DNA from 2 places in the Acidisarcina polymorpha genome. Region 1 is predicted to be linked to the other one. Evidence: riboswitches for the same ligand, from Rfam matches in the RefSeq annotation. Region 1 holds a riboswitch; the other holds the start of a gene.

Region 1 (4,515 bases):
CCGCCATGCAGCCTGCGAAGGCAGCGCACGGGGATCAACGGCATAAAAGTTTCGACCGGAGGGCAGGATATGAGCCATGCCTCGAGTCGGCGCTCCAGCCGGACCCGCAGGAACGTACTTTCCTTCGAGAGCGTCGAGAAGATGCTCGATCTCGTCGCCCGACTGCTCAAGTTTAGGAACGAGCTCGTTGCAGGCGAAGCTCAGAACGCTGGCAATGTCGGCCGATTCAATGCCGAGGACAGCGCGCTGCACCTCGCCGATTAACTCACTGCGGAATCCCAGGCTCTCGAGCATCGTGAAGAGATCGAGAGCAGCCCGTTCGATAGCCTCTAGTACATCACCGCCGGTGTGGCAAGACTGACCCAGGATCTCACGGGTCTGCTCGAGTCGTTTTCCAGCATGATCAAGCAACGCAGAAAGATCGAAGCCGAATGCCGCCGCCAGACTGCTCTGAAGACCAGGCACACTGAAGTTTGAAAGGCGGGTCAGCGATCGCAGCATCTCGGCCGGTGGGGGCATCTGACCGAGAACATGAAGGCCATCGCGGATCTGCGCCATCCCTAACTCGCAAAGATAGCCGTCGAGGTCTTCGATCAAGTGGGCCACTTCGTTTCCGTTCATCGAGGCGAGAGTAGCAGGAATGCCCTCCGGCGTGAGTGCATCGTCCCACTCGTGTGTGTGGTCGCCGCGCTCCCGGGTGAGCATTGTTTTGAGGTCGAGGTCGGCTCGCAGGTTGGTTCGCTGCACCAGTTCCCAGATCTGTTGCTGGAGGTAGGGCAGCTTCACTGGATCGAGCTTCTCGACCGAGTAATATTCGTTAACCAGTTGGTTCAGCTCGGCTAACGGGCCGTAAGTCTCGGCCAGCGTCATAGGCGGGGTAAGATGGTCGACGATCACCGCGTGAGCGCGGCGCTTGGATTGGCTGCCTTCGCCAGGGTCGTTGATAATGAACGGATAGATCAGCGGCAAATCACCGAGCAGAAGGTCTGGATAGCATTCGCCGGATAAGCCGACCCCCTTGCCGGGAAGCCACTCCAATGTCCCATGCTTACCCATGTGGACGATGGCGTCGGCGCCCCATCCGCCTTGGGCTTGTGGAGTGCCGAGCCAGCGATAGAATGCCGTGTAGTGATGGGTCGGCGGGAGATCCGGGGTGTGATAGATGGCATCCGGATCGATGCCATATCCGCGGGGAGGCTGAAGCGCGATAAGGGCGTTGCCGATCTCCATTGCCGCAAATAAATAGTCTTGATCATCTGCCCAGGGCTCTTCGCCTTCAATGGAGACGATCTTTCCGCCGATCGTCGGCAGCAACTTCTTATCAGTCTTTTTGGCTGGGCGGGTACTAGGTCCATGGTCCTGAGGCTGCCCCCAGAAGTCCTGCATCCTGCGCGCCGGGCGTTCAGGGAATTCAGAAAATATCCTGCGGTAAGCAGCCCGCGAAAAGCGCTTAGCCTGGGCGGGATCCAGTGGATAATTCCCATCGTAAGTCCCGTGTTGGAGAAGCCTTTGCATGAACTCGTCGGACGTCTCTGGAGGCGGGGAGATCGCGTACCGCCTCGCTCGCATTGCCTGCAGCGTTATGAGCAGACTTGCCGGAGTGTCCAACCCGACAGCTCCCCCGACCTGGGACGCCTTTGCTGCGGAGTTGGTCAGAACAAAAGCCACTCGCCGGTCCCGGTTGGAGATGCGTCGCAGAGCGGCCAGTCGGCTCGCAATCCCCGCAACCCGTTCAACCCGCTCCTCATGGGCCACATACAAACTTTCCGTATTCCCGCCGTGGAGTTCCTTGAATGAGACCGGCACCGAAATGATGCGTCCATCGAACTCTGGAATGGCGACGTTCACGGCAGTGTCGACTGCATTCAGCCCACGGCGCGATCCCTCCCAGGCTCCGCGGGGCGACTGGCAGGCGATCGCCTGGACAACCGGGATCCCCAAATCGCTGAGCGACTCGAGCGCTGTACCGGGCAACGATATCGTACCGGTATTGACCTCTCCGAGCGCGAATGACAGAGTGGAGATGAGGACGCTGGCGCGCCCCTCGATAAGCTTGAACACCGCCGGTCGCCCGTCCTCTTTTGCCTTCAGACTGGAAGTAAAGACACAAAGAGCATTGACGCCTTTTTCCTGCAAAGCCAAGGCAAGCGTATCGATGAAACCAGTATTGCCGCTCATCCGGTGAGCGCGATAGAAGAGTACGGCTACGGTTGGCTTTGCGGCGTCGGCCTGTCGGACCCAATCTTCGATACTAGCGACTTCGATGTCGGGCAGATAGATACCATGCTCAGGAGTGGGCGACGGCGGGGCATAGCCATAGCCGGTTAGCATCAGGCGGTCCGAGAGACAGCGAAATAGTTCCGCAAAGTTAGCGACACCGCCCAGCGAAAGGTATATCCCAGCAGTCTCCAGGACATCCGCTGGGACGTTGATGGTCTCACTGAACTCTGAGCTGTTCTCACCGCAACCGCTGACCAGCACCAGGGATTTACCGCCCTCGATGCAAGCCGCCCGCAACCGGTCATATCCAGGAATCGAGTGCAGTGGCCCATGACAGCGTACGACGATGATGCGGGCCTGTCCCAACTCTGCCTGGAGGAGTACTTCAAGCTGCTCTTCAGTGCGCAGAGCGTTCAAGGAGAGAGCGCCGACGCGAAGCTCCGGCGGAAGAATCTCGGACGCCTTCATCAAGGTCAGCAGGTCAGTGTCTGCATGGGAAAGCAGCATGATGCCGCTCGCGGGCGCGGTCTTCGATGGGGCGAGTTGTGGCCCTGTCGAGGGTGGCGTCCGGACGTCCCAGTCATAGTAGTTAAAGACATATTCGCTGAGTTCGGCCTGCGGCTGAAGAAAGCGATCGGCGGCAAGCATCGCATCAATGTAGTCAAAGATCTGCCGGATTAGCCAGGCGCTGTTCACCGAATGAAACCAGACCGATTTCCCGTCGAACACCAGACTCACCACGTTCGCCAAGGCACATGGCCCGAGGCAACCGCCCTTGGTGAGATGGACCTGGTTGCGGATCTTCCGCCGCAGCCACTCCTCGGTGTAAACCTCGACCGGGATTGCGGCGTATCCACGCTCGGTGATTCCGCAGCAGCATCCGCTGTAGCAATAAGTCAAGTGAGCGCGGTGCTGAATGATATTGAATGCGCGGCCGTCGGCGCGAATGACTCGCTGGCGATGAGATAACGACATGACTAAGCCTCCTCCAGGAGTCTTCCTTGACGCGCTACCCAGTCGGGGCCGCCAATCATTGAGGGGTCAAGACTGCTATAGCCGTGAGGCAGCAAATCAGAGATGAAGCTTTGCGGGTTAAAGCGAGAGCCAAGCGCTATCTCAACGGGGCGCAACGCGATGGTTGTGTCCGGAGGCAGCAAAGACGGACGCGAAATTTCTTGAGTCCAACTCGTCATCGAGCGCAAAGTTTCTGTTCTCCGCAGAACGTTGCAACATCAACCCTGGCAGGTCTCCTGGCTCAAAGCGGCACATTCATGCCGACCGCCGGCCTTCCCCAGCAAGCGGCTGAGTGGCACTCTTGGCGGCGCTTCTTTGTTTACAGTGGCGGGACCGCGCCGGTATCTCTCCGGACTTCCCTTTTAAGCCCCATCGGGCACCTTGGGTTACTTAATTTGTACCACGGTTGCCGAAGGGACGACGGATAGCTACTACCCTCCGTGGGAATCGCCACGCATACGGAAACTTCGATAGATCCAGTTGCGAGCAGGGGCTGGTCGTCAAGCTCGTGTGATCTGGATATTCATCTTTTCGTAAGGCATGGTCAGCACCGCCGGCGTGGCTCGCTCTGTGATAATTCCACTGATTCCAGCAAGCGACACGACGACATAAGGGGACGCGGCATTGAGCTTCTCGGAGGAAGCGAGCACGATAGTCTCTGCCGCTGCCCGACTCAACGCTCGTTTCACCGCAGCTTCCTCGTAGTCGCCAGTCGTCAAGCCGGCTTTAGGATGGACGCCGGTCACCCCCATAAAGAAGGTGTCGGCATGAATCTGTTCAATCGACTCGATCGCCGCCGCGCCGACAGCCACAATAGAGTGTTTGAAAAGACGGCCCCCAATGAGGATGACCTCCGCCAATGGATGTTCGATAAGTTCCAGAGCCACCGTCGGACTATGAGTGACAATCGTTGCTCTCAGGTCGTGTGGGATGTGCCGGGCGAGTTGGCGAGCAGTGGTCCCCCCATCCAGAATGACCACCTGGCCGGGTTGAATCATCTTCGCTGCTGCTCGACCGATGGCGAGTTTGCCTTCGGAGGTAATGGACTCCCGCCGCGCGAAGTCAGCGGTTGCTGGAGATGCCGGCAAAGCGCCGCCATGAACTCTTTGTAAGAGGCCCTCCTGGGCCATCTCCCTCAGGTCGCGCCGAATCGTGTCTTCCGAGACGCCCATCAACTGGCTGACGTGCTTCGCCACAACCTGGCCATTTTCTTTGAGGAGCGAGAGGATTTGCTGTTTGCGATGCGTGGTCAACATTTGCCTATGCACGATAATACTTGAC
Region 2 (4,515 bases), 2.2 Mb from region 1:
CGAAAGGCCTGGAGCAGTTCCATGCGGGAACGAGCGGATTCCATCGAGATCACGTCCGCGTCCAACGCAGCGATAGATGGCAAGATGTCCTCGAACTCGCAATAGCACATATGCGTATGGATTTGCATGGCGTCCGTAACCCCACTGGTGGTCAGCTTGAACGCCTCGACGGCCCACTCCAGGTAGAGTGCCCATTCAGAACGGCGTAGTGGAAGACCCTCGCGCAACGCAGGTTCATCCACCTGAATAATCGGGAGGCCCGCAACTTCAAGATCACCAACCTCGTCACGAAGCGCAATCGCGATCTGCCACGCAGTATCTTTACGAGGAATGTCGTCACGAACGAACGACCATTGCAGGATCGTGATCGGCCCGGTCAACATCCCCTTCATCGGCCGCTTCGTGAGAGATTGCGCGTAGCTCGACCACTCCACAGTGATCGGCTTCGGACGCGAGACGTCACCATAGATCACGGGTGGTTTCACGCACCTTGAACCGTAACTCTGCACCCAACCGTTCTCTGTAAACGCAAAGCCATCGAGGTACTCCGCGAAGTATTCGACCATGTCGTTGCGCTCAAACTCACCGTGCACTAGCACATCTAGGCCGATGCGCTCCTGCTCGCGGATGCAATGTTCCGTCGCTTTGCGCAGGAAATCCTCATACTGCTGGCGGCCGATGTGGCCGTGTTTGAACGCCGCGCGTTGCTGTCGGATGTCGGTCGTTTGTGGGAAGGAACCGATGGTCGTCGTCGGCAGCAGTGGAAGCTTCAGCCTTGCGTTCTGCAGTTCAGCTCGTTGTCCATATGGCCTTACACGAGTGAAGTCTCCCGCGGCGAGCGCTGCCAAGCGCTTGCGAACGGCGGTGTTCCTGCTGCTCTCCGCAACTTCGCGGTCGGCTACGGCAGCAGCATTTGCTTTCGTAGCTTCCTCATCGCTTGAGGCAAGCGCGACAAGCTCAAAAAGTTTTTCGCCCGAGAAGCGGAGCCAGCTCTTGATGCGTGGATCAAGCTTCTTCTCCGTTTGCAGATCGTGTGGCGTATGCAGCAGCGAGCATGACGTCGAAACAATGACGCGGCCGGGGCCCAACGCCTCTACCGCCAGGCGGATCAAGGGTTGAGTTGAAGCGAAGTTCGTCAGCCAGATATTGCGCCCACTCACTACCCCAAGACTAAGAGTCTGGTCGGTGCCGAGAGAGTCAATCACAGCCGAGACTTCTTCCGGTGCGCGGACGGCATCGATGTGCAGCCCTGCTGTGCAAAGGTCGACGGCGAGCGAGAGGTTGTCACCCAGGCCACCGAAAAAGGATGTGAGCATGAGCTTCACTGGAAGTTCATTGAGCTGGTTGTAAACGCTGCGGAAGGCCTGATTTTCAGATGGGCCGAGATCGGTCACGAGCATCGGCTCATCCATCTGGATGTCGGTCACACCCTCTGCGTGAAGTTCTGCGATGATCTGCCTGTAGACCTCAGTCAGCTTTGGAAGAAGCAGCGTGATGTCTACACCTGGCGCCGCCTTGCCAAGCAGCAGAAGCGTTACGGGACCAATCAGCACCGGGCGCGTTTCAATGCCAAGAGCGCGGGCTTCGCGAACTTCACTCAGCAGCTTGCTCGTGTTCGCCCGGAAGGTTAGGCCAGAGGTCCACTCAGGGACGAGATAGTGGTAATTCGTATCAAACCACTTTGTCATCTCCATCGCGGTCTGCTCTTCACTGTTGCGCGCCATAGCGAAATACTGCACAAGCGAATTGGGCGGGGCACCAAAGCGTTCCGGCGTGCCGCCAATCATTACCAGGGTGTCGAGCACCTGGTCGTAGAAGGAAAAATCATTGGAAGGGATAACGCTGATGCCCGCTTCCTTCTGGAGGAGCCAATGATCTTGGCGAAGCTTCTTCCCCATAGCAAGAAGTTCAGCTTCCGTCGTCTTGCCTTTCCAGAAAGACTCAAGGGCGAACTTCAGTTCGCGCTTGCCGCCCATGCGCGGGAATCCGAGAGAAGAAGTTCTTAGAGGGGTATTGCTAGTCATACGCGGTTCTCCTTAGAGCTGGAAAACCACCCATGCGCAGGCCGCAACGACATGCCTGCTGGCACGCGTTGTTGCAGTGTCTACCGTTCTAGTCCACGAGAGCGGCAGGCTCAAACGCACCCATGGTCAGCGACAAACGCTTCCATGGTGGTGGCGGCAGGCTGGTAGTCGGACTTCGGAGTGAACACTCCGTCACCGTTGCGGGACAGCGCCGGATTTACACCGGCTTCCCCATTCACAAACCACCCAAGAGTGATCTGACCTGCTCAACAAGTAGTCTATCGGAAATCTGTCAATCTCTATAAAGGTGTTTGATGGTCGTACTGTACGTTCAACCGCGACGGTGAAATAAGACTGGAGCCGCTTCTAGACCGCACGTAAGGCCACCAAGAAGTGACGACTTGCGTCCATGGCTTTGAGTGGAAGGTGCGAGAGGAAGCCGAGCGGAATCCCGGCTTCCTCAGTTGTTGAGAGCGATCTCTCATCAGCTCAGGCTTATTATTGGCTCTACTGTCCTCAGCGCAACAATGGCAGTCGTCCTTCTCTGCTGACCATCCTTTTAGGCGTGGTCTGCGACGACGTAGACCTGGTCCTTCTCCATTGACTTGAAGAGCTGCTCGAAATCTGCAGTCGAAAGTTGCGAAGGAAGGTAGTTCAGATCACCACCAGGGTTGATCGCATCTTTGAGCATGCGTTCATGATGATAGGTAGAAACACTCAGAAACCGCGCAGGTAGAGCACTTTTGTTAAAAAACGTGTGCGGTGCATTTGGGGGTGCCAGGATGCTATCGCCCGTCTCACACTGAATCCACTCGGCAGCCCCAGCATTATTCCAGCGGCAAAATGCAAGGCTCCCCTCAAGTAGATAAAAGAACTCCGGGTATGGATGCTTATGTAACGGCAGCCCGTTGCCGGCTCCAAGTGTCGTCTCATAGATAGAGAATGAATAGCCTGTGTTCGCGCCCTGGGCTTTCCAATTCAGTTGCCATTCGCCGATCTTAAGGATCGGACCTTGCTTTGCTTCCGTTTTCACAACGTTATGATTGATGACTTCTTCAGTAGGGGTGGTCGGTTGTAGCAATTTCAGGACTCCTTCAATGCGACGTAAGCCTTTTCGAGGCTAGAGTGGCAGGGACTTATAGCTAAAGACGCTCACGCCAACTTCGGTCTTCTCTGCTGTTTTATGTTGTCGTATCGCTAGAACTGGAGAACGCCGGCGCGAGTTGTTCGCATCTTCAACCTCATGTTTTGACGCAAGTGGTCCAGAATTGACCTATACTTTGCAGCAATCCTTCTATGCTCCGGGAGCATAGAAGGACTCTCATATGCGCCACATCATCTTGATCCGAGAGACGGTAACTCTTCAACGCCCGTCCGCAGTCCGGCGCCCGGTGGCGGCAGCCAAAGCCCTACCTACTAAGTATCATTTGATACCCACAAGGAATCTAAGATCTCCTTAAAATACAGGCGTATGAGAATCGTGACATCCAAGTATCCTCGAAGATGGGCCAGCCAGTCCCTAGGCGCACTTGGTGCTTGTACGATACTCCTAGTAGCGCTGTTCATGGCCGGAGCGAGCTGGAACCTCATCGTTCAGAAGCGCTTATTGGCACTCAATCCCCCACCTGGGAGGTTCTACCTGGTGGATGGAAAATCAATGCATTTAAACTGTTCTGGAACGGGGCGGCCTACGATTGTTGCCGAGGCTGGGAGTGGCGAGGATTCGCTCACATGGACACTTCTTCAGAACTCGTTGTCTAGCAGTTATCGATTCTGCTCTTACGATCGAGCGGGAACTGGGTGGAGTGAGCCTCGGCCCGGCCCTCGGGATTCAGAGGCTATCGCCAGCCAATTACACGAACTACTAAAGACCGCTCACGAAAAAGGCCCGGTCGTACTGCTAGCGCATTCGCTAGGCGGTCTTTACATTAAGGAATACGCGCAACTGTACCCTGATCAAGTCGCCGCGCTCATCTTCCTCGATGCCACAACACCGGCTACCTACCAAGGTAGAGCCGCTGATGCGCTTGGCCTCGGCCAAGCCACAATCAGCCAATTGACTGAATTTCCGTTAATTGGCTGGGCCGCAGAGGTGTCAGGTTACGATCGATTGATGCATCAGTGCTCCGGCTTTCCATCATCCCTCTCTTCAATCTCTGCGCTCTACCAAGCAGATCAATGCATCGCCTCGCAGGATAGGGAACAGAGAGAAGAAGCCGCCGCGCTCCCTGCTGATGAACGAGAAGTTACCGACGCACCGGTGAAGGTACCGGTCCTGGTCTTGTCGGAAGACAAGAGCCCCATTCTCCAAACAGCAGACGCGATCAGCACTTGGGACATGCTTCAGAACAACCTCTTGAAGCTCTCAGCTGAAAGCTATCGGATCAAAGCCGTCAATAGTGATCATTTCCTCCAGTTGAGTTGTCCAAATTTCACCTCCGACCAGATTCGCGTCGCACTGACCGCTTACGAGAAGAAATCCTCGTTGCAT

The links. Region 1 has a riboswitch for cobalamin ahead of ACPOL_RS23410 (cobaltochelatase subunit CobN). Riboswitches for the same ligand answer to the same signal wherever they lie in the genome.
Region 2: linked by a shared signal. The riboswitch ahead of metE (5-methyltetrahydropteroyltriglutamate--homocysteine S-methyltransferase) and the one ahead of ACPOL_RS23410 (cobaltochelatase subunit CobN) in region 1 are both predicted to bind cobalamin.

What each region holds. Positions count from the first base shown of each region.
Region 1 is NZ_CP030840.1:5,499,732-5,504,246, forward strand. It holds gene ACPOL_RS23410 (cobaltochelatase subunit CobN) at 1-3,195, opposite strand, end outside; cobalamin riboswitch at 3,444-3,633, opposite strand; gene ACPOL_RS23420 (DeoR/GlpR family DNA-binding transcription regulator) at 3,735-4,490, opposite strand.
Region 2 is NZ_CP030840.1:612,982-617,496, reverse strand. It holds gene metE (5-methyltetrahydropteroyltriglutamate--homocysteine S-methyltransferase) at 1-2,024, opposite strand, end outside; cobalamin riboswitch at 2,167-2,303, opposite strand; gene ACPOL_RS02745 (cupin domain-containing protein) at 2,584-3,105, opposite strand; gene ACPOL_RS02740 (alpha/beta fold hydrolase) at 3,682-4,515, shown strand, end outside.